2 linked regions of the Minwuia thermotolerans genome follow. Each later gene encodes a partner of the first gene's protein in a complex. Links are inferred from orthologs where the notes say so. Each region holds a gene or a part of one and is shown on either strand. Other genes may lie near its edges.

Region 1 (11,359 bases):
CGGCAGCAGCCAGTCGCCCTTCGCCAGGGTCTCGCCCCGCCGGGCGGCGTTCAGGGTGCGCTGACCGCTGGAGCAGATCCACCAGGGCGATGCCGTCGTGTCTGTGATCGGGCCCTGGTCGCGGACCTGTTGCAGGATCCGGGCATAGAGCCGTTCGTTGTCGAAGGTCTCGACCCGGGCCTTCTCGCTCACGGGTTTGAGGTCGATCAGCGTCGCCTGGATATTGGCCCGCACCGAGGGGTCGGCGCAGCGCGCGCCGGCATAGACCGTTCGCGCCTGGCCCAGCGCGTACCAGTAGAGACCCCGTTGCGGGTCGGCCTCGACGATGCGGCGCGCCAGCTCGAACAGATAAGGCGCGGGCAGTTCGGCAGCGCGGGCCTCGATGGCGCGCGCGACCTCGGCGTCGTCCAGCCTCTCCGCGCGGCTCAGGCGGTGGACGTGGTCCAGCGTGGTGCGCCAGGTTCCCGGTCCGCGCACGTCGACGACGCGCACGCCGACGCGTTCGCGCGCCATCAGCACCGGCTGCTTCGCGGCGTCGATCCCGCGGTCCGGCGCGGCGAGAATCTCGTCGATGCTGCGACCGGCGAGCGGCGCATTCCAGTCGACGGGCTCCAGCGGCGTTTCCGGCTGGCCGGCGCAGGCCTGAAGGATCAGAAGGGCGAGGCCCGCAAGGGCCGGACGGACGGAGAAACCGGTCAACGCTCTACTCCACTGCTGCGCACGCCGCTGCCAAGCCTTGGCATGGCCCGCCGGCGCGGCGCAAACGGAAAACGGGCCCGCGCGTTTCCGCCCGGGCCCGCCCGATACGACCGCGAAGGCCATAAGGATCAGATGTTGGACTCGATCCATGACTGGATCTGGGATTTCGGCACGGCGCCGACCTTGGTGGCCACGACCTCGCCGCCCTTGAACAGCATCAGCGTCGGGATGCCGCGCACGCCGTACTTGGTCGGCGTCGACGGGTTCTCGTCGATGTTGATCTTGGCGATCTTCAGGTCCTTCATCTCGCCGGCGATCTCGTCCAGCGCCGGGGCGATCTGCCGGCAGGGGCCGCACCATTCGGCCCAGTAGTCCACCACCACGGGGACGTCGGAGCCGAGCACGTCGGACTGGAAGCTGTCGTCGGTTACCTTGACCGTGGTCATCAGAATTCTCTCCGTTACGGGGGCGCCAAATGGGTCTCGGAATTCGCTCCGGCGCGATGCCGAATCTAGGTAGCCGCCTGCGACAGGTCAAGCGAGGCCAGCGCATGGTCGAGCCGCGCCGCCGGCAGCGCCATCAGCCGCGCCTCCACGGTCCAGACCAGGGCGCAGCGCACCTCCCGGTCCGGGTGGATCCGGCGCATGACGGCGCGGTAGAGCGCCATCTGCCTGAGATAGGCCAGGGGCACGCCGGCTACCTCCTGCGGCGGCGGGCGGTTGGTCTTGTAGTCCACGATCAGCACCGAATCGTCGGTCACGGCGAGGCGGTCGACCTGGCCGGAGACGACGTGACCGCCGACCACGCCGGCGATGGCCGCCTCGGCGCGGCTGCCCGGCGCGAAGGCGGCCGCCATCTCCGGCGCAGCAATGACGCCCAGCGCTTCGGTCAGCAGGGCCGTGCGTTCGGCCTCTTCGAGGTCCGCGGCCCGCCGCGCCAGGATGGACGCGCCCGCATCTTCCCGCCGTTCGGGCGGCAGTTCGGGCAGCACCTGCAGCAGGTGATGGACCAGCACGCCGCGGCGGCGGCCGGCCCCGCCGGTGCGCTGCAGCGGGCTCAGCGCCGCCGGTTCGGCGTCCGGTTCCTCGCCGGGCTGCCGTGAAGGCGCCAGCGGCCGGGGCGGGGCGGGCTCGGCCGGCGCCGGCGCCGTCGCCCAGGCCGGCAGTATTTCGGCCTCGCCGGCGCCAGCGTCGTCTCCGGTCAGCGGCAGCGCGCCACTGCCATGACGCAGCACGCCGTCACCGCCGGCTTCGCCGATTTCCGCCAGCGCGCCCTCGACCGCGCGGTACCAGCTTGCATCGTCGGGAAGGGCGCGTTCCGAATTGTAGAAGCCGCAGACGTAGAGCCGCTCCTCGGCCCGTGTCATGGCGACATAGAGCAGGCGGTTGTATTCGGCCAGGCCGCGCTCCTGCTCCCGCTTGGCCTGCTGGGCCACGCGGTCGGGCAGTTCGGCGGCGCGGCCGCGCATGACGGGAATGTCCTCGTCCCCGCCCGGCCCGGGCAGGGCGATCAGCGGTGACTTGCCCGCGCGCGGCGCGCGCGTCGTGTCCGGCAGGATCACCACCGGCGCCTCCAGCCCCTTGGCCCCGTGGACGGTCATGATGCGGACCGCGCCGCCGCCGCGCTCCATGTCGCGCCGGATCTCCGCCGACTGGCCGGCGCGGAGGCGGTGCAGGAAGCCCTGCAGCGAAGGCGGATGACGGCGCTCGTCGTCCAGGGCGGCGTTGAGAAACTCGTCCAGCGGATCGAGCTGGTCCGTGCCCAGCCGCGCCAGCAGCCGCCGCCGCGCCCCGCCCGCGCCCAGCAGCTCGGCGAAGAAGGCGAAGGGCGTCGACTGGTCGGCCCGGCCCAGCAGATCGCTGAGCTCGGCCGCAGCTTCGGCCCATTTCGGCCGCTCGTCCGCCCGCCGGCGCATAACGTGCCAGAGCCGCTCATGCTTCTCCCGGCCATGGGCGAGTTCGAACAGGTCGCTGTCGTCGAAGCCGTAGAGCGGCGATTTCAGCACCGTGGCGAGCGTGAGGTCGTCCTCCGGCAGCAGCAGGAAGTCGCCCAGCGCCATCAGGTCCATCACTGCGATCTGTTCGGTCAGCACCATCCGGTCGGCCCCGGCGACGGGCACGCGCAGGCGCTTCAGCTCGCGGGCGATTTCCGCCACCGTGGCGTCGCGGCGGCGCACCAGGATCAGCACGTCGCCGGGCGTGATCGCGCGCAGCGGCCGGTCCGTGTCGCCGGCCTGGCCGATCGTCTCCCGGTCGCGGATCATGGCCGCGATGCGCTCGGCGACGCGGACGGCCAGCCGCCGCCTGGGGCTGTCGGGGCGCTCGGTATCCATCGGCGCGTCCCAGCGGTTCTGTTCCTCGCTCTCGCCGGGCGCCTCCAGCGGCCAGAGCTCCACCAGCCCCTGCGCGCCCGCGCGCCGGGCGATATGGGCGCTGGCCGCGCCGCCTGCGGTCAGCCCTGCGCCCGCCGGGCCGGCGAAGGTGCGGTCGACGACCGTCAGGATCTCGGGCGCGGAGCGGAAGGAAACGTCGAGGGTCACGTCCTCGAAACTTTCCCGCGCGTCCAGCGCGCGCTCGCGGAAATGGCCGCGCATGCGGTCGAAGCCTTCCGGGTCGGCGCCCTGGAAGCTGTAGATCGACTGCTTCTCGTCGCCCACCGCGAAGACCGTGCGGACGACGTCCGTCCGCGCGCCCTCGCCGGCGAAGAATTCCGCGCTCAACAGGTCCGCGATGCGCCACTGGTCGGGGCTGGTGTCCTGGGCTTCGTCGATCAGGATGTGATCGAGCCCCTCGTCCAGCTTGAAGTGCACCCAGGCGGCCTGGGAGCGCAGCAGGCCCAGCGTGTGGCGGATCAGGTCGTCATAGTCCACCAGCGCCAGGCGCTGCTTCTCCGCGGCGTAGTCCGCCAGCAGGGCGCCGGCGAGACGCAGCAGGTCGGCGGTGCGGTCGGCGCAGGCGGCCGCCGCGCAGCGGTCAGACAGCTCCATGATCCGCGCCAGTTCGGTCTCCATCACCGCCAGCGCGCCGGGATCGGCCCTGGTCACGGCGGCCGGGATCAGGGTCTTCCGCGGCTCCCCCTTCTGGGTCAGGAAGACGCCGCGATAGTCCGTCAGCAGGGCCTGCCGCGCGTCGTCGTCAGAAGCGAGCCAGGCTTCGATCAGATCGGCGTTCGCCGCCGCCTTCCTGCCGCCGTCACGGCGCAGGCCGGCCAGCACCCGGCGCAGACCGAGCTCGTCCCAGGCCCCGAAGGCGCAGCCTGCGGCGGTCACCGCCGCCTCGTCCTCGTCGGGGCGCAGGCCGAAGCGCGACCGGATCTCGTGGACGACGCCGTCGACCCCGCCATGACGGGCGATCGCCGCCTCGATGGGCCGCCGGGCGTTCAGCGCTTCCCGCAGCAGGTCGTCAAAGGCGCCGTCGGCCATGCGGTCGATCAGCCGCTCCAGCGCTGCGTCTACTTCCCTGTCCGTCGACCGTCCGGCCAGGATCGTGTGCTTCAGCCGCTCCAGCATTTCTTCCGGTTCGCGCTCATCCATTTGGCGGAACTCGGGGCTCAGGCCCGCCTCCAGCGGAAAGCGGCCGAGCACGGATGCGGCGAAGGCGTGGATGGTCTGCACCTTCAGGCCGCCCGGCGTCTCCAGCGCGCGGGCGAACAGCCGCCGCGCCAGGTCCAGGGGCTGGCGCGCCGCGCCCGCCTCCCCGAGCAGTTCGGTCAGCTTCGCCGTCAGCGCGGTGTCGGGCAGCGCGGCCCATTCGCCCAGGCGCCGGAACAGGCGGTTCGACATCTCCGCGGCGGCGGCGTTGGTGAAGGTGATCGACAGGATGCGGTTGGGCGGCGCGTCCTGTTCCAGCATCAGGCGGATGACCCGGTCGGTCAGAACCCGGGTCTTGCCCGAGCCCGCATTGGCGCTGACCCAGGCCGAGGCGTCGGGCCTGGCGGCCTTGCGCTGGGCGGCGATGGTGCGGGCGAGGGGGTCGGCGGCTGTGGTCATGGCTCTTCCTCCCCGCCGGCGACGGACCATTCGGCGACGCGGGCCAGGTGGTCGTAGTCGCCGCCCAGCCCCTGGAACTGCACCCTGGGCCGCGAGAGATAGGGCCGCTCCGGATCGTCATAGGCCGAAAGCAGCCGGGCCACGCCCTCGGCCGTCTCCGCCATCAGCGGCTCCAGCTCCAGCGGCACCCGCTTCCACGCGCCGCCCTCCTGCGCGCCGTGGACGCGGATGTGGACCAGCTCGGCCGGGGCCGCCGGCACTTCGGCGGGAAAGCCGCCGCGCGCCAGGATGACCGCAGTCAGCGGCAGCTGGACGGCGAATCCGGCCTCGATCTGCTTCTTCGTCGGCGGGGCGCCGGTCTTGTAGTCGACGATGACCACGCCGCCGTCGCCGGTGACGTCCAGCCGGTCGGCCTTGGCGGTGAGGCGGAAATCCTCGAGCCCCGGCAGGCCGTCGACCGCGCCGCGGATCTCGGCGAAGCGCCGCGTCACGCGCTCGCTGCGCCGGCCTTCCTCGGCCAGCAGCCACTTTGCGGCGTTCTTGAAGCGCCGCCACCACAGCCGCCGCCAGGAAGGCGGCAGGCCGGCGTCGTCGAAGACCTGCTCGCCGATCCGCGCCAGCACCGGCCAGAGACCTGGACTCCAGTCGCCGTCATGGCGCTTCGCCAGCCGTTCGAAGGCGTCGTGGATCAGGTTGCCCTTCAGCGCCGGTCCCGGCGTCTCGTCGATCGGGTCGAGGGCGCGCAGTCCCAGGATGCGGCGCGCAAAGATGGCGTAGGGGTCCCGGATCAGGGTCTCCACCGCCGTCACCGGCAGCTCCCGGGGCCGCGCTGCGACCGGGGGCAGGGGCCGGGGTGCGGCCACGGGCTGCGGGTCGCCCGCCTGGTCCAGCAGCCGCGCCCAGACCACAGGCCGCGTCTCCGGCTCCAGGCTCAGGGACGCCCCGGCCGCAACGCTCTTCAGCCGCAGCAGCCAGCGCGAGGGCACGGTGGGGGACCCGCCGGCGCGCGCGGCGCGGGTCAGCACCACTTCCGGCCCTGCCGCGAGCTGCAGGAAGTCGTGCGCCTGCAGGCCCGTCCGCCGCTCCGGCGCGGGCAGGCCGAAGGCGGCGCGCATGGGCCGGCTCATCCACGGGTCGACCTCGGACGTGGCCGGCCAGACACCCTCGTTCAGTCCGCCCAGCACCACCAGATCGAAGACCTGCAGCCGCGCCTCCAGGGGGCCCAGGATCTGCACCCGCGGATGACCGCCGAAGCGGGGCCGGACGGTGACCCCGCCGATCAGCCGGTCGAACAGCTCCGGCCAGTCGCCGGGGCCGGCGGGCGGCGCGGCGGCTGCGCTGTCGGCCAGATCGGCGATCGCCTGGGCCGCCGCTTCCCCGTCCTCCCCGCGCCAGAGCCGGGAAGCGCCTTCCTCGGTGTCCGTCGCAGCCAGCCATTCGCAGAACCGGACATGACTTTCCAGCCGGCGCTGGAAATTGTCGCCGGCCTCCAGGAAGGGCCGGGCGGCTTCGGCGACCTCTTCCAGCCAGGCGGCGTGACGCTCCGCCCCCTTCACCGCCGGCGCCCGGGCGGCGAGGCCGGGCAGGTCGTCATACTGGCGAATGCCGCGCAGCATGACGCGCTCCAGCGCGCGCACGTCGCGTCGGAAGGCGGCCGGCTGGCTTCCCCCGGCGGCCAGCGGATGTTTCAGCAGAGCCAGCAGGTCCGCCGGCGCCGCGCCCTCGGACAGCACCGTGGCGGCGAGCTGCAGGAAGCCGCCGGCCCGGGTGTGGCGCAGCGGCGCGCCGCCGGAATCGTCGACGCGGACACCGAAGCGGGTGAGCTCGGCGGCCACGCGCCGGCCCAGCACGCGGTCCGGGGTGACCAGTGCGGCGGTACGGCCCGGCGTCTCCAGCGCCTCCCGCAGTTTCAGGGCGATCGCCGTGGCCTCGGCGCGGGGATCCGGCGCTTCGATCAGCGCCAGGCCATCCAGCGCGTCCGCCGGCAGGGCGTCCAGATCGCGCCAGCGGTCGGTGGTCGCCGCCGGCCGCAGCGCCTCCCTGAGCAGGGCCAGCCGGGGCGAAGGCGCGTCCCCGCCCAGCACCTGCACGTCGCCGGGATTCGCCCGCAGGTCCTGAAGCAGGCGCAGCATGCCGTGCTGGGGATGGCCCGCTTCGTCCAGCGCGGCCTCGCGGTCGCGTGGCTCCATCGTTGTTTCCAGCGCCGGCAGGACGACATGGCCCGCGGGCAGGGCCAGCGCCGCCGCCATCAGCTCCGCGGTTCCCGGCACGCTGCCGGTCGAGCCGGCGATGTAGACCGGATGGGCCGGCCTCTCGCGCCGCCAGCGCGCCGCCAGCAGCGCCATCAGCCGGTCGCGGCGCCGGGCCGGGTCGATCTCGCCCCGCTCGTCCAGCACCGACGGCCAGAATTCGGTGACGATGCGCAGGAAATCGAGCGTCTGCCGCCAGTGCTCCTGGAATCGCTCCGGGGCCAGGCCGGCCAGGCCGGCGAAGTCCAGCCGTTCGGTCTGGGTCTCGTCCATCAGCCGGCCCAGGGCGTCGGCCAGCCCCAGCGCCGCGGCCGGCCCGGCGGCGCGGCCGGGCATGCGGGCCACCAGCCGCGACAGCAGCAGCCGCCGCGCGGCCGGCGCGATGGCCGGCGGCAATTCGCTTTCGTCGCGCGGATCGAGGATCAGGAGCGGCGGCTCGTCTTCCGTCTGGTCGCCCAGCGGCCGGATCAGCGGCAGCATCAGCGCCTCGCCGCCGCCCACGCGCAGGAAGGCCTCCCTGAGCGAGCGCACCGCGCGGCGGGTCGGCAGGAAGACCTGGGCGTCCGCCAGCAGGCCGTCGCCGCCGGGGCCATGGGCGGCCAGCATGTGGCGGGCGAGGATATCCACGAAGGGCAGCCCGGCCGGTACGGTCAGCAGCCCCCCCATGGCTTCAGCCCGTCCGCCTGAGCAGGGACTCGGCCCGCTCCAGCCCGTCCGGCGTGCCGATGTCGATCCAGTCTCCCTCATGGCGCATGCCATAGAGCCGGCCGGCCTCGGCGGCGCGGTCGAAGATCAGGTTCAGCGAGAACGGCCTGACCTCCAGGCCCTCGAAGATGCGCGGATGCAGGATCTGGACCCCGGCATAGAGGAAGGGGGCCAGGCGGCCGGGCCGGCGCCGGGCGAGGCGGCCGGACGGCGCCATGGTGAAATCGCCCTGGCCGCGATAGCCGATGGCGGTGACCGTGGGCTGCATCAGAAGCAGCACGTCCATCTGCTCCGGATCCCAGGCGCGCCCCAGCCGCCTGAACGAATCGCCGAAGGCGTCGCGCCAGATGGTGTCGGAATTGACCGACAGGAACGGCTCGCCGCCGAAGCGGTCCAGCGCGGCCAGCACGCCGCCGCCGGTGTCGAGCAGTTCCTCCTCGTGGGAGAATTCGATCTCCGGCGCCTCCCGGCGTTCCAGGTGCTCGCGCAGCATCTCGCCCTTGTAATGCAGGTTGACGACGCAGCGAGTCACCCCCGCGGCCGACAGGCGGTCCAGCACCCGGTCGATCACCGGCCGGCCCGCGACCGAGACCAGCGGCTTCGGCCTGGCGCGCGTCACCGCGCCCAGCCGCTTGCCATAGCCGGCCGCCAGCACCATCGCCTGCGCGGGCAGTTCGGGGTGGACCTGATTGCTCATTCCGGCGTTTCTCCTCGGGCGGCGGGATCGTCGGGCATGTGGCGCTCGAACCACGCCGCGACCGGCTGCAGGGCGGGGTGGCCGAGGTCCCGGCGCAGCAGACGCCACGCGCGGGGCAGCCAGTCCAGATAGCGCGCCTTGCCGTCCCGGCGCCAGAGCCGCGTGAAGACGCCGAGGATCCGCGTGTTGCGCTGTGCCCCGAGCGCGGCGTAGGCGGCGCGGAATGGCGCTTCGGCCGCGCCGGTGGCGGCCAGATAGCGCCGGATCATCTCGTCCTCCAGGGCCGCCGGCACGTCGCGGCGCACGTCCGCGAGCAGGGAGGCCAGGTCATAGGCCGGATGGCCGCCCACCGCGTCCTGGAAGTCCAGCAGCCCGACCCGGCGCGGCCCATCGCGATCGGGCAGCCAGATCAGGTTGTCGACATGGTAGTCGCGGAGCACGAGCGTGTTCTGGCTGTCGGAGGGGCAGATCAGCGCTTCGGCCCAGGCGTCGCGGAAGCTGCGGCGTTCGGCGTCGCTCGCCGCCCGCCCGCGCACCTCGGGCAGGCGCCAGTCGAGAAACAGCGCCACCTCGTCCAGCAGCGCCGTCAGATCGTGGCGCGGCAGGTCCGGCGGCGCGGCGTGGCCGGCGAGGCTGACGAGGACGTCGACCGCTGCCGCATAGAGCGCTTCCTCCATCGCGGGGTCGCGGCCGATGACACGGCCGAAAAGATCGTCGCCCAGGTCCTCGAGCAGCAGGAAGCCCTGTTTCGCGTCGGCGGCCAGAACCTGCGGCGGCGACAGCCGCCATTCCGCCAGCACCCCGGCGACGCGGCGGAAGGGGCGCACGTCCTCCCTGCCCGGCGGCGCGTTCATCAGTACGGCGCGGCGTCCGTCCGGCGCGAAGACGCGGTCATAGCTGCGGAAGGAGGCGTCGGCCGCCAGCGGCACGATCCGCGCGCCCGCAAAGCCGGCTTCCGTCAGCAGGTTCGTCAGCGCCTGCGACCGTTCAGGCGTCATCGAGCCGCTCCATGAAACCGGACGTCGCCTGGACGGTGAGCCGCCGTCCGTCCCCGGCCGCCTCGATCGCGATCCGGACCGCGTCGGGCGGCGCGAGATCCCCCAGCCGGTCCGGCCATTCCACCAGCGCCACGCCTTCGGCCGCCGCCTCTTCGAAACCGAGTTCCTCGACCTCGCCGGGGCCTGAAAGCCGGTAGAGGTCGAAGTGCCACAGCCGGAAGTCCGGCAGGTCGTAGGGGAGCACCAGATTGAATGTCGGACTCGGCGCGTCGATCGCGCGGCCGGCCAGGGCCTGGATCACGGCGCGCGCCAGCGCGGTCTTGCCCATGCCGAGATCGCCGCTCAGCAGCACCACGTCGCCAGGACGCAGCGCCCGCGCCAGCCGGCGGCCGAAGGCTTCGGTCGCTGCCGGGTCGGGCAGATGGAACTCGGCGCGCCGGACGCTCAAGACCGCAACGGTTCGACAGGCGCGCCGGAGATGCGGATGGTCTCGGTGTCCTCCGGCATCTGGTCGCGGAAGTGGCACACCACGCGGGTGCCCACGCCCACCTCCGAGGTCAGCTCGACCGAGCCGCCGTGCAGCTCCATCAGGTTGCGCACCAGGGCGAGGCCCAGCCCCGCGCCCCGCCTCGTGTGGCGCTCGCTGGTGCGGAAGGTCTCGAAAACGCGTTCGCGCTCCTCCTCGGGGATGCCGATGCCGGTATCCTCGACCCAGATGTCCGCGCCGTCGTCGGTGCGCGCCGCGCCGATGGTAATGGCCCCGCCGGGTGGCGTGAACTTGACGGCGTTGCTCATCAGGTTGTTCAGGATCTGCTGGATGCGGCGCGGATCCCCGTCCAGCCTGGGCAGGTCGTCGGGCAGTTCGCTGGAGAGCGCGAGCTGGCGGCGTTCGGCGCGCTCGCCGTACTTCTCCTGCACCTGCTCGATGATGTCGGAGACCACGAACACGTCGCGATCGACCTGAAGGTGCCCGGCCTGGATGGAGGCGAGGTCCAGCATGTCGTTGATCATCGACAGGAACTGTTCGGACGCCTCCAGGATACCGGAGGCGTATTCGCGCTGGCGCTCGTTGAGCGTGCCGAAATAGTCGTTCTGCAGAATCTCGGCGAAGCCGAGGATGGTGTTGAGCGGCGTGCGCAGTTCGTAGGACATGTTCTCGAGGAATTCCGACTTGATCATGTCGGCGGCGACCAGCGCCTCGTTGCGTTCGCGCAGCGCCCGTTCGATGCGGTAGCTGTCGGTGACGTCCAGATAGGTGAACAGCGTGCGCGCGTCCGGCAGGGCCGTGGACGCGGCGTCGATGATCTGCCCGTTGGGGAGTTCGATGCGCCGCTCGCCGGAGCGGATTTCGGTGGCGCTGGCGATCCAGGCGTCGCGCCGGGCGGCAAGCTCCGGCGGATGGCCGAAGCCCTCCAGCATGTGATCCACCAGTTCGCGCGCATGGGGCTCGCTGTCGGTGAACTCCCTGGGCAGATTCCACATGATGCGGTAGCCGGCGTTGCACAGGCTCAGCCGGCCGTCCGGGCCGAACACCGCCACCGCCTCGTAGAGATTGTCCAGCGTGGCGCGCTGTACGGCGATGTAGGTGTTCAGGTTCCGCTCCAGGACGATGCGGTCGGTGGCGTCGTCGAACAGGAACATCAGCCCGCCCAGGCCGTGGCGGACGATGGTCACCCGCATCATGCGCTCGTCGGGGCGCTGATAGAGTTCCTCGACCGGGTTGATCAGGCTGTTGAACAGCGCCTCGCGGCTCTTGCGGAACTGGCGGTATTCGGTCTGCTCGGGCAGCTTGCGCAGCTCCTTGACCCGGTCCAGCACCTCGCCGATCGACGGGCCGGCGGCGAGGAAGGATTCGTCCAGCCCCCAGAGCGAGCGGAAGGCGCTGTTGGCGTGTATCAGCCGCTTGTCCGCGTCGTATATCGCCACACCGGTCGTGATGTGCTCCAGCATCTCGGTATTGGCTTCGATCTGGCGGCGCATCTCGCGCCGAACCTCGTCGAGCAGGGACATGTCGACGGCATAG
Region 2 (16,091 bases), on another replicon or contig:
GTTCGCCCGTACGGCGCACCCGCACCACGTTGCCGACGCGCCGGAGCGCGCCGCCGATCAGGCTGTCATCCTCGCCCGTGGTGGCGGCAACGACGGCGCGGCCGGCCACATCCGGAAACCGTTCCTGCAGGCTGGACTGCGCAGGCACACCGCTCGCAGCCGCCTCGGCGACCGCCGGATAGGTCGCCGGGTCGACGCCCAGCGCGGTGACGCTTTCCCATGCCCCGGGGAACGGACGCTCGCCGGCGGCGGCGTCGCGCAGGCGTCCCATGGCGAGAACCAGGGCCGCATTGCGGGCCAGTTCGCCCTGTCGGGCCTCGCCGGCCGCCTCGGCCTGCGCCGCAATGTCGTTCAGGCGGGCCATCACGTCGCCTGTCTCCCGCTCCAGGGCGCCGGTCAGGTCCGAACGGACCGCCTGGATGCGGCTGTCGAGATCTTCGGAAAGTCCAGCCTGACTGTTGCGCAACTCGTCCTGGCGCGCCTGCAGCGCAGCCAGTTCAGTGTTCAGATCGTCCAGCCGGGTTTCCAGCGCCGCCATCTGTTCGCGCACCTGCTGGCCGCCGCCGTCGCCGACGGTGACCGAAAGCGGCTGGCCCTGGCTCTCCGGCGCGGCAGGCCGGTCCTCCAGCGCCGACAGACGCTCCTCCAGCGTTCCCAGTTCGCCGAGCCGGTCCTCCAGCGCGCCGAGCCGCGTGGCCAGTGCCGCGGCGGGCTGCGCTGCATCCTCCGACACTCCGGCGGCCCGCGCCGTTTCGAGTTCACCGGCGAGCCCGGTCACGCGCTCCTGCAAGGCCGCGAGATCGGACTGCAGCGTGGCCACCCGCGGATCGGGCTCCTGTTCCGGCGCCGCCGCCGGGCCGGCCTCGGCCAGGTCCGTGACCCGCTGTTCCAGCTGGGCGAGGCGCTGGGCGCTGCCCGTCGGGACCTGCTGGACATGCGTCAGCGCGTAGACGCCGCCGACGCCGATGAGGGCCAGTACGGCCAGAATCCGGGCCAGGCCGTCCGAGCGTGGCCGCGCCGCCGCCACGGTCTCGGTTTCCTCCGCCCGATCGGCGGCGGGTTCGTCGTCCGCCGCCATCTTCGCCTCGTCCTCTTCGCGCTGTTCGCTGTCGGGCACGGAGACGGCTGCGCCTTCCATGCCGGCGACCTGTGCTTCGGTAGGGGTCTTCCCGCCGCCGGCACCCGCCGCCGTCGCGCTTTCGGTCTGCTTGTCGGATCCGGCGGTCCCGTCCGCCGCGGCTTCGGAGCCCTGATCGGACTTCTTCTTGTCGTCGCTGGTCATCTACTCACCTGTGTCGTTCGCCGGCGGCGTGACGGTCCACGCAGGACAGCAAGGCATCCTGATTCGGGCGGGGGGCGGATACAACCACCCGATAGGGGAGCCGCCGCGCGATCTCCGCCGCGCGGGGGCTGATGCAGAAGGCCACAAGACTCTCCGCCACCGAGGTCAGTCCCATATTGTCCAGCACCCTAGCAAAGGCTTCCGCCGACCGCGGGGAGAAAAACAGCACCGCGTCAATCCGCCGGGCGACCAACGCCGCGGCCGCTTCCGCGGAAATCCGGTCGTTCGCCACCGCGCGGTACAGCACTTCCCGCCGGACCTCGAAGCCCGATTCCGCGAGCGCGCCCTTGAGATCGCCGGCTGTTTCGGCGCCTGCGGCATGCACAAGCGGACCCGCGGCGGGATCCAGTTCGGCCACTGCGACGCGGGTGAGGTCATCGACATCCCCGTCGGCATCCCGCACGTCAGGAAAGCCGCATTCGCGCGCCAGCGCCGCCGTGCTCCGTCCCACCGCCATGAGTGGCAGGTCGCGACGCGGCGTGGCCGCCGCAAGGGCCCGGACACCGTTGCGGCTGGTGGCCAGCAGGGCCTGCACGCCCTGCAGGTCCAGCCCGTCGGGTGCTTCCAGCACGATATCAAGTACCGGATCGATCAGAACCTGGTGGCCGCGGGCCTCGAGCGCCCGGGCCGTTTCCACTGCGTCGAGACGCGGCCGTGTCAGCAGAATTCTCAAAGGATCTCCGCGAGAAAGGCCGGCCCGGCGTCCCGCTTCAGTTGCTGTCCGGCGTCGTCGCCCATGCGGAAGGCGTCGGACACGGGCCCGCGCCGCTCGGTCGCCCGGCGGTCGCTGCCGTCCGGCATGACGATTTCGGCGCGCAGCCAGAGTTCGCCGTCGGCCTGACGCAGGCCGAGCCCGGCAATGGGGGTGCGGCAGGAGCCGTCCAGCGCGGCCAGCATGGCGCGTTCGGCGGTCACCGCGTACTCGGTCTCGGTATCGTGCAGCGCGGCCAGCCGTTCCCGCGTCGCTTCGTCATCGCTGCGGATCTCGACGCCGACAGCGCCCTGGGCCACCGCCGGCAGCATCTCTTCGGGCTCGATAAGGGCGGTGATGCGCTCGGTCCGCTGCAACCGGATCAGCCCGGCATTGGCGAGGAACGTCGCGGCGACCTCACCCCGGTCCAGCTTCTCCAGCCGGGTCGCCACATTGCCGCGGAAGGTGATCACCTTCAGGTCTGGCCGGCGGTGAAGCACCTGCGCCTGGCGGCGGAGGCTTGCGGTGCCCACGACGGCACCGTGAGGCAGACCGGCGATACCCTCGGCCACGTTGCAGATGAAGGCGTCGCGCGGATCCTCGCGCGGCAGCAGGCAGCAGATCTCCATGCCGTCCGGCAGGACCGTCGGCATGTCCTTCATGGAATGCACCGCCATGTCGATCTCGCCGGCGGCGAGCGCCTCCTCGATCTCCTTCGTGAACAGTCCCTTGCCGCCGATGGACGCGAGCGCCCGGTCGCGGATGCGGTCGCCGGTGGTGGTGATGACGACCACCTCCACCGCTTCGTCCGGCAGCTCCGGATGCGCCTGATGGAGACGCCGCTTGACCTCGTTGGCCTGCCACAGCGCCAGCGGGCTGCCGCGGGTACCGATCTTCATACTTGCTTGTCCGTTCATGGTTGGCGGTGTTACCTCCCCGCTTCCGCTATTGCCAGCGTCAAGGGCCGTCAGGTGACAACGATACTGGGCATCGAGACAAGCTGTGACGAGACCGCCGCCGCCGTGGTCCGTGACGACGGGACAATCCTGTCCAACGTGGTCTTCTCCCAGATCGATGAACACGCGCCCTTCGCCGGCGTGGTACCGGAAATCGCCGCCCGCGCCCATGTCGAGAAGCTGGACAGCGTGATCGCCGCCGCATTGTCCGAGGCCGGTATCGGGCTGGCCGGCGTCGACGCCATCGCAGCGACGGCCGGACCCGGGCTGATCGGCGGCGTCATCGTCGGCTTCACCACCGCCAAGGCCATGGCGCTCGCCGCCGGAAAGCCGCTGATCGCCGTCAATCACCTGGAAGCCCACGCGCTCACCGTGCGCATGACCGATCCGGTCGGGTTCCCCTATCTCCTGCTGCTCGTCTCCGGCGGACATTGCCAGATCCTGCTGGTGGAGGGCGTCGGCCACTACCGCCGGCTGGGGGCGACCATTGACGATGCGGTGGGCGAGGCCTTCGACAAGACCGCCAAGCTGCTGGGCCTGGGCTTCCCCGGTGGTCCGGCTGTGGAACGCTGCGCGACGGACGGCAATCCGGCGCGCTTCGGCCTGCCCCGGCCGATGATGGGGCGGCCCGAGCTGGATTTCTCGTTCTCGGGACTCAAGACCGCCGTCCGCCAGGTGGCGGAGAAGCTGGGACCCCGCCCCGCGCCGCAGGATCTGGCCGATCTCTGTGCCAGCTTCCAGGCCGCCATCGGCGACGTGCTGGCCGATCGCGTCGGGCGGGCCCTCGGCCGCTGCCGCGAGCTGGGTGTGGCGCCGAACGCCTTCGTGCTGGCCGGCGGCGTCGCCGCGAACCGGTATCTGCGCGGCCGCCTGTTGGAGACCGCGCGCGCCGGCGACATCGAGATGAAGGCGCCGCCGCCCAAGCTCTGCACCGACAATGGCGCCATGGTCGCCTGGGCCGGCGTGGAGCGATTCCGCCTCGGTCTCACCGATCCGCTGGCGGCCGCGCCGCGCGCCCGCTGGCCGCTGGACGAGACGGCCGCGCCCCTGCCCTTCGCCGGAGCCAAATCGTGACCGCGCCCGATCTGGAGCAGATGGCCGACCGCATCGCCGCCGGCAATCGCCGCGCCCTGGCCCGCGCCATCACGCTGGTCGAATCCAGCCGGGCCGATCACCGCACGCAGGCCCAGGAGCTTCTGGAAAAGCTGGTCGGCCGGGCCGGCGGCGCTATCCGGCTGGGCATTTCCGGCACGCCGGGCGTCGGCAAGTCGACCTTCATCGAAGCCTTCGGCCAGCATCTGACCGCCGCCGGCCACCGGGTCGCCGTTCTGGCCGTCGATCCGTCGTCGAAACGCACAGGCGGCTCCATCCTGGGCGACAAGACACGCATGGAGCATCTGGCGCGCGACCCAAACGCCTTCATCCGGCCCTCGCCCTCGGGCGGCACGCTGGGCGGCGTGGCCCGGCGCACCCGCGAGACCATGCTTCTGGTCGAGGCCGCCGGCTATGATGTCGTGCTGGTGGAAACCGTCGGCGTCGGCCAGTCCGAAACCACCGTGGCCGAGATGGTCGACCTGTTCATGCTGCTGCTCTCGCCGGGCGGCGGCGACGAGTTGCAGGGCATCAAGCGCGGCGTCATGGAGCTGGCCGACCTGATCGTCATCAACAAGGCCGATGGCGATCTGCTGGCCGCGGCCAAACGGGCGGCGACGGAATACCGCGGCGCGCTCGGCCTGATCCGTCCGAAGACGCCGCACTGGCGCGCCAGGGTGCGGCTGGCCTCCGCGCTGAAGGGCGAAGGCATCGAAGAGATCTGGCGCGACATCACGAAATACCGCGAGGCGATGACGGAAGCCGGCGCACTCGAAAAGCAGCGGGCCGAACAGGCCAAGGCCTGGATGTGGCAGGAGCTGACGGACGGGCTGGTATACGCGCTGACACGCGACCGGCGCGTTGCGGCGGCATTGCCGGACTGGGAAGCGCGGGTGATGAGCGGCGAAGCGACGCCCGGCGCGGCCGCGGATGCGCTGCGCGCGCTGTTCCTCGGCCATTCGGAGGCTTGACCGCCCGCGGCGGCTTCGCTAAACACCGCCGCTCGGTATTGCGGGACGGGAGACCGTCCCTTTATTTCGATCAGAACGGGAGACCAGACATGGCTCGGCGGTGCGAGCTGACCGGCAAGGGCGTGATGTCCGGCCACAATGTCAGCCACTCCAACATCAAGACCAAACGGCGCTTCCTGCCGAGCGTGCGGCGCGTGAAGCTCGGCTCCGACGCGCTGGGCCGGACCGTCACCCTCAAGATCTCGACCCATGCCCTGCGCTCGGTCGAGCACAACGAGGGCATCGACAACTACATCCTGAAGCAGTCCGATGCGAACCTGTCGCTGAACGCCCGGCGGCTGAAGCGGGAGATCAGGAAGGCCCGCGCCGAGCGCGGCGCAGCGGCCGACCTGACCCTGCCGGCGGAAGCCGACGCGGATGCGGTGGAGGAAGCCGCCACCTGATCCGGACCGGAAACGGAACGATCTCGAAGGGCTCCGGCACGCCGGGGCCCTTCTTCGTTCGGATCGTGTCGGCCGACCAGTCTCCGCATCTCCCGGTCGGTCATTGGAGCTTGCGGCGACTGAGCGCCGAACTGCCGGCAACTTCCCGGCATGGGGCCTAGCCGAGATTGGCGAGCAGGAAATCCTGGGTCCGGGCCCATGCGAGCATCGCGTCCTGCGCGTCGTAGCGGGCCGTGGTGGGGTTCGCGAAGCCGTGCTGGGCATCGTACCAGTAGCTGGTGACATCCTTGCCGGCGAGAGCCATCTCGGCCTCGAACTTTCTCACCATCTCGTGGTTGATCCACTCGTCCTGCTCGGCGAAGTGTCCCAGCACCGGCCCCCTCAGCTGCTTCAGCGCTTCGGCCTCGCGGGCGACATTCCCGTAGTAGACCACCGTGGCGTCCACTGGCCGGGCGATGGAGGCGTTCAGCGACCAGCCGCCGCCGAAGCACCATCCGACCGTGCCCACCTTCCCGTTGACCGCCTCATGGGCCTTCATCCAGTCGATCCAGCTGGCCAGCGTGCCGGTGGCCTGCGCCGCGTCGACCTGCTGCATGTAGGCGCGCGCGTTGCCCGGATCGGTCGCCACCTTGCCGTCGTAGAGATCGGCGGCGACGGCGACATAGCCCATCTTCGCGAACTCGTCGGCCATGGTCTTGATCTGATCGTTCAGGCCCCACCATTCGTGGATCAGCAGCATCGCCGGCGCGGGGGTCTTCTCCGGCATGGCGACGAAGCCGGTCACGGTGCGGCCGTCATGCGTGGTCAAGGCGGTTTCGTTGAGCGTCGCCGCCGCCGCGCGCGACAGGAGGGGATCGGCGAGGATGGCGGCCAGCGGCAGCGACGCCGCGCCTTTCAGTACGGTTCTGCGAGCAAGCATGTCATGAGCTCCGTTCACGAATGAGACCGACGCGATGGTAGCCTGTTCCGGCGCCGGCACCACTCACGGGCGCGTCATTTCGCGCTGCAACAGACGGCATCGGCATACCGCGCATGCGTCACGCAACGCCTTGCAAGCGGCGTCGTTAAGAGCAGATTCAGTTTGGCAGTGCACAATTCGCGGACTGTAACAAGATTGACAACTACCGGGTATTGTGCGGTGCAATAGCAATTCCTCAGGATTCAGAATCCTGAATCCGGAACGGAAGGAACAGGCTCAAAGTGCTCTATCAGCTCTACGAAATGAACCACGCGGCGATCGCGCCGTTCAGGACGGCTGCCCAGTTCACGCAGGCCGCGCTGCGCAATCCGATGAATCCGGCGGCCTTCACCATGCAGGGCCGCGCCGCCGCCGCCGCCGCGGACGTCTTCGAGAGCATCACGCGCCGCTATGGCAAGCCGGCCTTCGAGATCGACGAGGTCATGGTCAACGGCACGAGGGTCGGCGTGAGCGAGCAGATCGTGATGCGCAAGCCCTTCGGGCAGCTCAAGTACTTCAAGAAGGACCGCTCCGAGATCCCGGCCAAGCTGGCCGACATGCCCAGGGTGCTGATCGTCGCGCCGCTGTCGGGCCATTTCGCCACGCTGCTGCGCGGCACGGTCCGGGCCATGCTGCCGGAGCACGAGGTCTTCATCACCGACTGGCGGGACGCCCGTCAGGTTCCGGTTTCCGAAGGCAAGTTCGACCTCGAGGACTACATCGACTACGTGATGGATTTCCTGCACGTCCTGGGCCCGAACACCCATGTGATGGCGGTCTGCCAGCCGGGACCGGCGGTGCTCGCCGCAACGGCGCTGATGTCTGAGGACCGCGATCCCTGCACACCGGCGACGCTGACCATCATGGGCAGCCCGATCGATCCGCGGAAGAGCCCGACGGTGCCCAACGAACTGGCCACCTCCCGGCCGCTGGAATGGTTCAAGAACCATGTCGTCATGTCGGTGCCGATGCCTCATCCGGGCTTCATGCGGTCTGTCTACCCGGGTTTCCTGCAGCTCACCGGCTTCATGACCATGAACCTCGACCGTCACATCGACGCCCACAAGCGGCTGTTCGACAGCCTCGTCAAGGGCGACGGCGACACGGCGGCGGCGCACCGCAAGTTCTACGACGAGTATCTCTCCGTGCTCGACATGACCGCGGAGTTCTACCTGCAGACGATCGAATCCGTGTTCCAGAAGTTCGACCTGCCGAACGGCAACATGACCTGGCGGGGACGCAAGGTGGATCCGTCGAAGATCACCAAGACGGCCCTGTTCACGGTCGAGGGCGAGAACGACGACATTTCCGGCATCGGTCAGACCCAGGCCGCGCACGACCTCTGCATCAACATTCCCGAGAAGAAGCAGCTCGACTACGTCCAGCCGGATGTCGGCCACTACGGCGTCTTCAACGGCAACCGCTTCCGCACCGAGATCCAGCCGCGCGTCCGGGACTTCATCCGCTCGTTCCCGGTGCTCGGGGCCTGAACGGCGCGGACCCTTGGCGGAGCACTTCTTCGCCATAGGCTTCCGCGGCATCGCCGCCGCCTGGGTCGCGCGCCGCGTGGCCCTGATGGAAAAGGGCGGCGTCTGGGCCGCCGACCGCGACATCGTCACCGGCATGGGCCTGCCGTCGAGCCGCGACCTGCTCTACCCTGACCGTCCTGCGGCGCAGGGCGAACGGTCGGACGCCGAAATCCTGGACGACATCCGCCACCTGGCGCCGCATCTCGTGCGGCCGGTGCGCCTGGTCACGCTGGGGGCGCTCAGAAAGAAGTTCTTCGGCCTCTGGCTGACCCGCGACGTCGAGAAGTACGGCAAAACGGTGAACCTCACCGAGCATCAGGCGGGACGGCCGCTTTGCGAGATTGCCCGCCGTGCCGCGCTGCGGGTGCAGATGGAGCGAGTCCATTTCGTCGACGCGCCGCGGCTGACCGTGGCGCTCGCCCGCGACTTCACGGCCCGCGAGGGCACCCTGGCCCGCGAAGGCTCGATCAGCGCCTCCTACACCCTGACCGACGACCAGCAGGACCGCGGTGAGACATTCCGGCCCCGCGTCCAGACGGTGCTGAAGCGCACCTACCGGGAGGATTTCGCCTACAGCCTCCCCTGCCCCGACAATGTATCGGTGCTCGTCCTGCCGCTGGACCAGGATACCCTGCTACTTGAGCGCGAAGTAGGCGATCTTTCGGTCGAGGAGGCCTTCGGGCAACTGGAGCACACGTTCGAGATGCATTTCGATCTCGAACTCAAGCAGGAGCATGTGATCTGGGCCAACGTCATCGACGATCCGGCCGATTTCTCCTGCATCCAGCACCTTCGTCAGGACGACAGTGTGCTCGCGCGGCTGGGCGACATCTTCGCACAGCATGGCGTCGGCGACGCCCACGAGAAGGCCGGTCTTGCCGACGGCAGGATCGAGGAGAACTACGGCGTCTTCGCCAACCAGATCGCGGCGAATTACAGCCATATCGACGCCGCCTATATCCGCGCTCTTGTCGCCCGCCACGGCCCCCTGACGCCCGACGTGCTGGGCCCGACCCACCGCGAATCGGACCTGGGGGAGGATTTCGGCGGCGGCCTGCGCGCCCGCGAGGCGAAGTGGATGCTGGAGCAGGAGTTCGCCCGCACCGCCGAGGACATCGCCTGGCGGCGCGGCCGCTTCGCGCTGCACGGGGCGGATGTCGACAGGCTGCAGCGGTGGATGGACCGGGGCGCGCCTCTGGGCTAGGTGTTGCATGCAACACTGAGGGAGGCCGCCCGACATGACCGACACCGTCCGTGCCCTGCTGGAGACCGGCGCCGCCGCCGCCCCCGCCATCGGCGGCGAGAACCGGCCCGACATGACCCACGAGGCCCTCGGCGCCTTCGCCGACGAGATCGTGGCGACGCTGAACGGCTTCGGCATCGGCCGCGGCGACCGGGTGGCGATCGTGCTGCCCAACGGGCCGGAGATGGCGACGGCGTTCCTGACCATCGCCTGCGGCGCGACGACGGCGCCGCTCAATCCCGCCTACCGCGCGGACGAATACGACTTCTACCTCTCCGATCTGAACGCGAAGGCCCTCGTCGTCCCCGACGACTATGACGGCGACGCCCTGGGCGTGGCGGAGAAGCGCGGCATTCCCGTCCTGCGCCTCTCGCCGCGGAGCAACGAGGCTGCCGGGCTGTTCCATCTCGCCGGCGAGATCGAGGGCACGCCCGCAAATCCCGGTCCCGCAGAGCCGAGCGACGTCGCCCTGGTGCTGCACACCTCCGGCACCACTTCGCGGCCCAAGATCGTGCCGCTGAGCCAGGCCAATGTCGCCGCCAGCGCCCGCCACATCGCCAACGCCATCGCGCTGAAGGCGGAGGACCGCTGCCTCAACATCATGCCGCTCTTTCACATCCACGGCCTGATCGCGGCGGTGCTGTCCTCGGTGGCCGCGGGCGGCAGCGTCTGGTGCAGCCCCGGTTTCAACGCGCTGCGCTTCTTCAACTGGGTCGAGACGGCGAAGCCCACCTGGTACACCGCCGTGCCGACCATGCACCAGGCGATCCTGGGCCGCGCCGGCCGCAACGCCGACGTCATCAAGGCCCACCCCTTCCGCCTGATCCGCTCGTCCTCCTCCTCCCTGCCGCCGCAGGTGATGGCGGAGCTGGAGGCGACCTTCGGCTGTCCCGTGATCGAAAGCTACGGCATGACCGAGGCGGCGCACCAGATGGCCTCCAACCCACTACCACCGGCCGCGCGCAAGCCGGGCACAGTGGGCATCGCCGCCGGGCCGGAGGTCGGCATCATGGACCCGGACGGCAATCTGCTGGGGCACGGCGCAACCGGCGAGGTGGTGATCAAGGGACCGAACGTCACCGCGGGCTACGAGAACAACCCGAAGGCCAATGCCGAGAACTTCACCAACGGCTGGTTCCGCACCGGCGACCAGGGCGTCCTCGACAACGAGGGTTATCTCACCATCACCGGGCGGCTGAAGGAGATCATCAACCGCGGCGGCGAGAAGATCTCGCCCCGGGAGGTCGACGAGGTGCTGATGGACCACCCGGCCGTCGCCCAGGCCGTGACATTCGCCATGCCGCACGCGAAGCTGGGCGAGGAGGTCGCCGCCGCCGTCGTCCTCCGCGAGGGTCAGGCGGCGGACGAACGCGCCATACGCGACTTCGCCGCGAAGCGTCTGGCGGACTTCAAGGTGCCGCGCAAGGTGCTGATCATGGAGGAAATCCCGAAGGGCGCGACCGGCAAGCTGCAGCGCATCGGCCTGGCGGAGAAGCTGGGGCTGGCGGGGTAATCGAATCCGCTTCGCTCAGCTCCTCGGCCCCACCGTTGTTGCCACGTGAAGTGATCTGAAGTCCTGGGCTTGACCCCAGGACCCAGCCTCTCGTTTCGCTGGGCCCTTGGATCAAGTCCAAGGGCGCCAGTCTGAAGCAATTCCTTCGAACTTCCGATCGGCCTGTCAGACCGCTCCTCTCTCAGTCGCGAAACTTCTTGAACAGGTCCGACGCCACCTTGCGGATCTGGATCTCCTCGGTGCCCTCGGTGATGCGGTAGCGGCGGTGGTGGCGGTAGATGTGCTCGAACGGCTTGTAGCGGGTGTAGCCCATGCCGCCATGCACCTGCATGGCCCGGTCGGCGGCCTCGCAGACGAAGCGGTTGGCGCGGTAGTTCGCCATGGCGACCCAGTGGGTGACCGCCATGTGGTCCTGCTGGTCCAGGTGCCAGGCCGACTTGTAGACCAGACCGCGCAGCATCTCGGCCTCGGTGTTGAGTTCGGCAAGCGGCCACTGGATCGCCTGGTTGCGCGACAACGGCTGGCCCCAGGTGACCCGGTTGTTGGCCCATTTGACCGCCTCGTCGACGCAGTACTGCCCGGCGCCGAGGCTGGAAGCCGCCTGGCGGATACGGTTCTCGTGGAAGAAGGCCTGCATGCACTCCAGGCCGCGGCCTTCCTCGTGCAGGATCGCGCTGTCGGGCACGCGCACGTCGCGGAAGTGCACCTCCGCGTGGTCGGAGGGCATGTTGAAGGTCCAGTGCATGTAGGCGATGTCGACGCCCGGCGTCTCGACGGGGACGATGAAGGCGGTGATGCCCATGGGCTCGCCCGGGCTGCCCGACGTGCGCGCGAAGACGACGTCGTGGCTGGCGTTCGACATGCCGGAGTTCCAGCGCTTGGTGCCGTTGATCACCCAGTCGCCGCCGTCGCGCTTCGCCTCCGTCTCCATGAAGGTCGCGTCGGAGCCGTGATTGGGCTCGGTGACGCCGAAGGCGACGCGCTTGCGGCCCGTGATCATGTCCTCGATGAATTCTTCCCTCTGCGCCTCTGTGCCGACGGCGCGGAAGATGTGGACCACGGGGAAGTTGCCGACGATCGAGCTCTCGTTCTGGAGGTCGTTGTGCAGCCCCAGCCCCTTGTGCGCCAGGTGCTCGCGGATGATCGCCATGCCCAGATTGGAGCCGCCCGAGCCGCCGACGTCCTTCGGCAGCGCCCAGCGCAGATGGCCGGCCCTGTCGGCCCGGCGCTTCATCTCCGCCAGCAGCTCTTCCCACTCCTCCTTCGGCCGCCCGCCCTTCTCCCAGTCCGTCCGCTCGTACTCTCGGCGGTGATCGAAGAACCGGATGTTCTCGGCCTCCAGCGGCTTGATCTCCTTCTCGATGAAGTCGTCCAAGACCGCCAGATAGTCGCGGATGTCGTCGGGTATGTTGAAATCCATGCGCGCGTCCTCCCCGCCGCGCAGTCTAGGCCAACCAACGGCCGCGGCAACCGGCGCAAATTCCGGGAGGCGAAGTTCCGATGCCCGCGCTATGTCAGGGGACGCAACGGCACGAAGAACGCGGGGACGCAATGGCGGCGAGATCGATGGGCGCAACGGAATGGGGACTGCTCGCCGCGCTGTCGCTCATCTGGGGCTCGACTTTCTTCTTCGTCGAGATCGCCCTGGCCGAGGTCGGGCCGCTGACCCTGGTGCTGGGACGCGTCGCCATGGGCGCGGCGGTGCTGTGGGTCGTGGTCCTGGCGATGGGCGCGCGACGGCCGAAGGGCTGGCGCGACTGGCGCGATCTGGCGCTCATGGGCCTGCTGAACAACGCCATCCCCTTCTGCCTGATATTCTGGGGCCAGCAGCACATCGCCTCTGGCCTCGCCTCGATCCTCAACGCGACCACCCCGATCTTCGCCATCCTGGTCGCGCATCTGCTGCTGGCCGATGAACGCGCGACGCCGGGCAAGGCCGCGGGCGTCATCTTCGGCCTCGCCGGCGTGACCATGCTGATCGGGCCGGAGGCGCTGACGGGGCTGAGCGACGGCCTGCTGGGGCAACTCGCGGTGATGGGCGCCGCCGTCTCCTACGCTTTCGCCGGCGCGTTCGGGCGGCGGCTGGGCCGCTTTGCGCCGCCGGTCGCGGCGGCCGGCATGCTCACCATGTCGACGGCGATCATGGTGCCCGCAGCCCTTCTCGCCGAGGGCGCGCCGGCGGCCCTGCCGTCCCTCGCGCCGCTCGCCGCCTGGGTGGCGCTGGGCGTCGCCGGCACCGGCCTCGCCTATATCCTCTATTTCCGCATCCTGGCGACCGCGGGCGCGACGAATCTGCTTTTGACGACCTTCCTGATTCCGCCCAGCGCCATCTTCCTGGGCGTGGTCTTCCTGGACGAAAGCCTGGCGCCCACCGCTCTCGGGGGGCTGGCCCTGATCTTCGCCGGTCTGGCCTGCGTGGATGGCCGGCTGCTGCGCTTCGCCCGGAGGCGGACGGCATGAGCCCGGACTGGGAAGCGATCCGCCGGCGGATCGACGAACGCGGCTTCGCCGTCGCCCCGGCGATGCTCGACGCCGGAACCTGCGCGGCTATCGCGGCCGGCTATGCCGACGACGGGCTCTATCGCAGCCGCGTGGTCATGCGCCGCCATTCCTTCGGCGAGGGCGAGTACAAGTACTTCAGCTATCCCCTGCCCGCTCCCGTCCAGCGTCTCAGGGAAAGCGTCTATCCCGAACTCGCCCCGCTGGCCAATCTCTGGGCCGAAAGGCTCGGCTGGGACTCCCGCTTCCCGGCGGCGCATGCGGACTACCTGGAACAGTGTCACGCGGCGGGACAGACGCGGCCGACGCCGCTGGTGCTGAGCTACGGGCCCGGCGACTACAACCGCCTGCACCAGGACCTCTATGGCGACCTGCACTTTCCCGTTCAGATGGCGGTGCTGCTTACCGACCCGGCCGAATTCGAGGGAGGCGAATTCGTGCTCACCGAAACCCAGGCGCGCAAGCAGAACCGGGCGGAGGTGATCTCGCTCAGGCAGGGCGACGCCGTGCTGTTCGCGGTCAACCAGCGGCCCGTGGCCTCGAAGAACGGCTACTCCCGGGTCACCATGCGCCACGGAGTTTCGACGGTGCGGTCGGGCCATCGCCGCACGCTGGGCGTGATCTTCCACGACGCCCGGTAAAGGGCGAGCCGGCGCCTTCCGCTCAGCCCCGGCCGCCGGGCAGATTGTCCGCGCCGAGAGACTGATCCAAGCGGTTGAAGTGTTCGATAATCTGACGGAACTGCTGTTCCGGCGAGCGCAGTTCCTGCTGCCGCCGCCGCTCCCGCGCCGCTCGCCGCCGCATGACCGCGAACCCGCAGAGCAGGCCGACCCCGGCCAGTGCGGCGATGACGAGAATGGCGTCGACGCCCAGTTCCATGAGTTCCGCACCCCCGTTCAGCCGACTGAACTCCGATCATAGTCCGAACGGACGCGCCGCCGCTGTGGCGCGCGTCACGGGCCGCAGCTACATCGGCGCAACGCCGAAGGTGTTGGCGACAGCGTCGAACACGAGCTGGACCGCCAGCGCCGCCAGGATGACGCCCAGTATGCGGCCGATGGTCTGGGCGACCGTATCGCCCAGCAGCCGCAGGACAGGCCCGACCGCGAGAAAGATCGCCAGGCAGATCAGCAGCACCGCCGAAGCCGCGCCCAACACCGCGATCTGGTCGGCGAATGCGTCTCCGGCTTCCTTCATGTAGAGCATGATCGTCGCGATGGCGCCGGGGCCGGCCATCATCGGAATGGCCATGGGAAAGACGGAGATGTCTTCTTCCACGCTCCCGCGGTGTTCCACCATGTCGTTGGTGCGCTTCTCGCGCCGCTCGCTGCGCTTCTCGAACACCATTTCCAGCGCGATCAGGAACAGCAGGATGCCGCCGGCGGCGCGGAAGGCCTCCAGCGTGATCCCCATGGCCCCCAGCAGGAACGCACCGCCATAGGCGAAGCCGAACAGGATGAAGGCGGCGACGACGGTCGCCTTGACCGCCATGATCGCCTTGTGGCGGCGCGAGGCGCCTTCGGTCAGCGTCGCGAAGATGGGCGCGATGCCGATCGGGTCGACCACGACGAAGAAAGTCACCAGCGCCGGTACGAAGGCCTCCATGGCCTAGCCGCCAGCCGATTCGAACCAGGCGCATCGGCGCAACACGCTATGGGCCACCACGAACAGCACCACGCCCAGAAAGAACATCATGCCCAGCCGGCGGCGGCCGAGCGGATCGGACCGGGGCTTCTCCTCGTCGCCGGCCGGTTCCGGATCCGCCCCGTCAGTCAAAGGAGCCCCCTCTACTTCGCGGCCTGGATCGCGCGCCACACTGCCTGCGGCGTCGCCGGCATGTCGATCTGCGTCACACCGAGATCCGACAGCGCATCGATGATGGCGTTGATCAGCGCCGGCGGGCCGGCAAGGCAACCCGCTTCGCCGCAGCCCTTGGTGCCGAGCATGTTCGACTTGCAGGGCACTTCCTCGCGGTGGAAGTCGAAGTTGGGCAGGTCGTAGGCGCGGGGCATGGCGTAGTCCATGAAGGATCCCGCCAGCATCTGCCCGTCCTCGTCGAAATAACCGTGTTCCAGCATCGCCTGGCCGACGCCCTGGGCGATACCGCCATGGACCTGACTTTCGACGAACAACGGGTTCACGACGTTGCCGAAATCGTCGACCACGGTCCAGCGGTCGATGCGGGTGACGCCGGTCTCCGGATCGACCTCGACTTCGCAGACATGGCAGCCATTGGGATAGGTCACCGGATTGAACTTCGCGGTCTCGCGCGTATCGAGCGCCTCGATCTCGCCGGCCAACGCCATCTTCCTGGCTTCATCGGCCAGGGCGAGGATGTCGATCTTCCGGTCCGTGCCTGCCACGGCGAAACTGCCATCGTCGAACTCGATGTCGACGGCGCTGGTCTCGAAATACTGCGCCGCGGCGGCCTTGCCCTTCTCGATCACCGCGTCGGACATGGCGTGGATCGCCGTGCCCGTGGAGACCAACGAGCGGGACCCGCCGGTACCGCCGCCGGTCGGAATGGCGTCGGTATCGCCCATGACGATCTTCACCTTCTCCGCGTCGATGCCCAGGCGATCGCAGATGAGCTGAGTGAAGGCCGTCTCGTGGCCCTGCCCATTGGACTGGGTGCCCACGAAGACGGATACCGTGCCATCCTCATCGAAGCGGATGGCCGCCGATTCCTCGGGCATGCCGGCAGTCGCCTCGATGTAGTAGCAGAGGCCCCGGCCGCGCTTCAGACCGGCCTTCGCGCTCTCCGCCCTGCGGGCGGCAAAGCCCTGCCAGTCGGCCTCATCCAGCGCACGTTCCATCAGCCGCCCGAACTCGCCCGAATCATAGGTCTCGCCGG

The links.
Region 2: the proteins of tsaE (region 1) and tsaD are in contact, whole or in part, in a crystal structure (PDB 6N9A), measured with the Thermotoga maritima proteins. The link is inferred for Minwuia thermotolerans from one-to-one orthologs. Residues at the interface, in WP_004082108.1 of Thermotoga maritima: Leu37, Gly38, Lys46, Lys57, Val59, Lys60, Ser61, Thr63, Phe64, Thr65, Leu66, Met67, Val69, Pro71, Tyr82, Arg83, Leu84, Asp86, Asp88, Phe89, Asp93, Ile128, Asp130, Glu131, Arg134; in WP_004082750.1 of Thermotoga maritima: Cys10, Asp11, Arg49, His50, Leu82, Gly84, Gly135, Gly136, Glu154, Thr155, Leu156, Asp157, Asp158, Ser159, Glu162, Asp165, Lys166, Arg169, Leu170, Tyr175, Lys213, Thr214, Leu217, Tyr218, Gln221, Arg222, Asn324.

What each region holds. Positions count from the first base shown.
Region 1 is NZ_PIGG01000015.1:178,083-189,441, forward strand. What follows is about bases 8,056-11,054. They hold tsaE (tRNA (adenosine(37)-N6)-threonylcarbamoyltransferase complex ATPase subunit type 1 TsaE), read right to left. Parts: upstream 9,785-11,054; coding sequence 9,326-9,784; downstream 8,056-9,325. Other genes in these bases: CWC60_RS04030 (nucleotidyltransferase family protein), read right to left, coding at 8,056-8,338; CWC60_RS04035 (aminoglycoside phosphotransferase family protein), read right to left, coding at 8,335-9,336; CWC60_RS04045 (sensor histidine kinase), read right to left, coding at 9,781-11,054. Also shown: CWC60_RS04010 (hypothetical protein), read right to left, coding at 1-699; thioredoxin TrxA, read right to left, coding at 828-1,145; double-strand break repair helicase AddA, read right to left, coding at 1,211-4,687; double-strand break repair protein AddB, read right to left, coding at 4,684-7,602; more of CWC60_RS04030, read right to left, coding at 7,607-8,055; more of CWC60_RS04045, read right to left, coding at 11,055-11,359. UniProt on the Escherichia coli protein: Required for the formation of a threonylcarbamoyl group on adenosine at position 37 (t(6)A37) in tRNAs that read codons beginning with adenine.
Region 2 is NZ_PIGG01000031.1:376,417-392,507, forward strand. Bases 2,054-5,038 are described here. They hold tsaD (tRNA (adenosine(37)-N6)-threonylcarbamoyltransferase complex transferase subunit TsaD), read left to right. Parts: upstream 2,054-3,013; coding sequence 3,014-4,063; downstream 4,064-5,038. Other genes in these bases: hemC (hydroxymethylbilane synthase), read right to left, coding at 2,054-2,932; meaB (methylmalonyl Co-A mutase-associated GTPase MeaB), read left to right, coding at 4,057-5,038. Outside these bases: CWC60_RS09645 (COG4223 family protein), read right to left, coding at 1-1,282; CWC60_RS09650 (uroporphyrinogen-III synthase), read right to left, coding at 1,287-2,015; more of hemC, read right to left, coding at 2,012-2,053; more of meaB, read left to right, coding at 5,039-5,052; rpmB (50S ribosomal protein L28), read left to right, coding at 5,142-5,495; CWC60_RS09675 (dienelactone hydrolase family protein), read right to left, coding at 5,653-6,414; CWC60_RS09680 (polyhydroxyalkanoate depolymerase), read left to right, coding at 6,696-7,943; CWC60_RS09685 (hypothetical protein), read left to right, coding at 7,957-9,186; CWC60_RS09690 (acyl--CoA ligase), read left to right, coding at 9,221-10,738; CWC60_RS09695 (acyl-CoA dehydrogenase family protein), read right to left, coding at 10,920-12,158; CWC60_RS09700 (DMT family transporter), read left to right, coding at 12,305-13,198; CWC60_RS09705 (2OG-Fe(II) oxygenase), read left to right, coding at 13,195-13,878; CWC60_RS09710 (hypothetical protein), read right to left, coding at 13,901-14,116; CWC60_RS09715 (MarC family protein), read right to left, coding at 14,204-14,842; CWC60_RS23575 (hypothetical protein), read right to left, coding at 14,846-15,013; CWC60_RS09720 (xanthine dehydrogenase family protein molybdopterin-binding subunit), read right to left, coding at 15,025-16,091.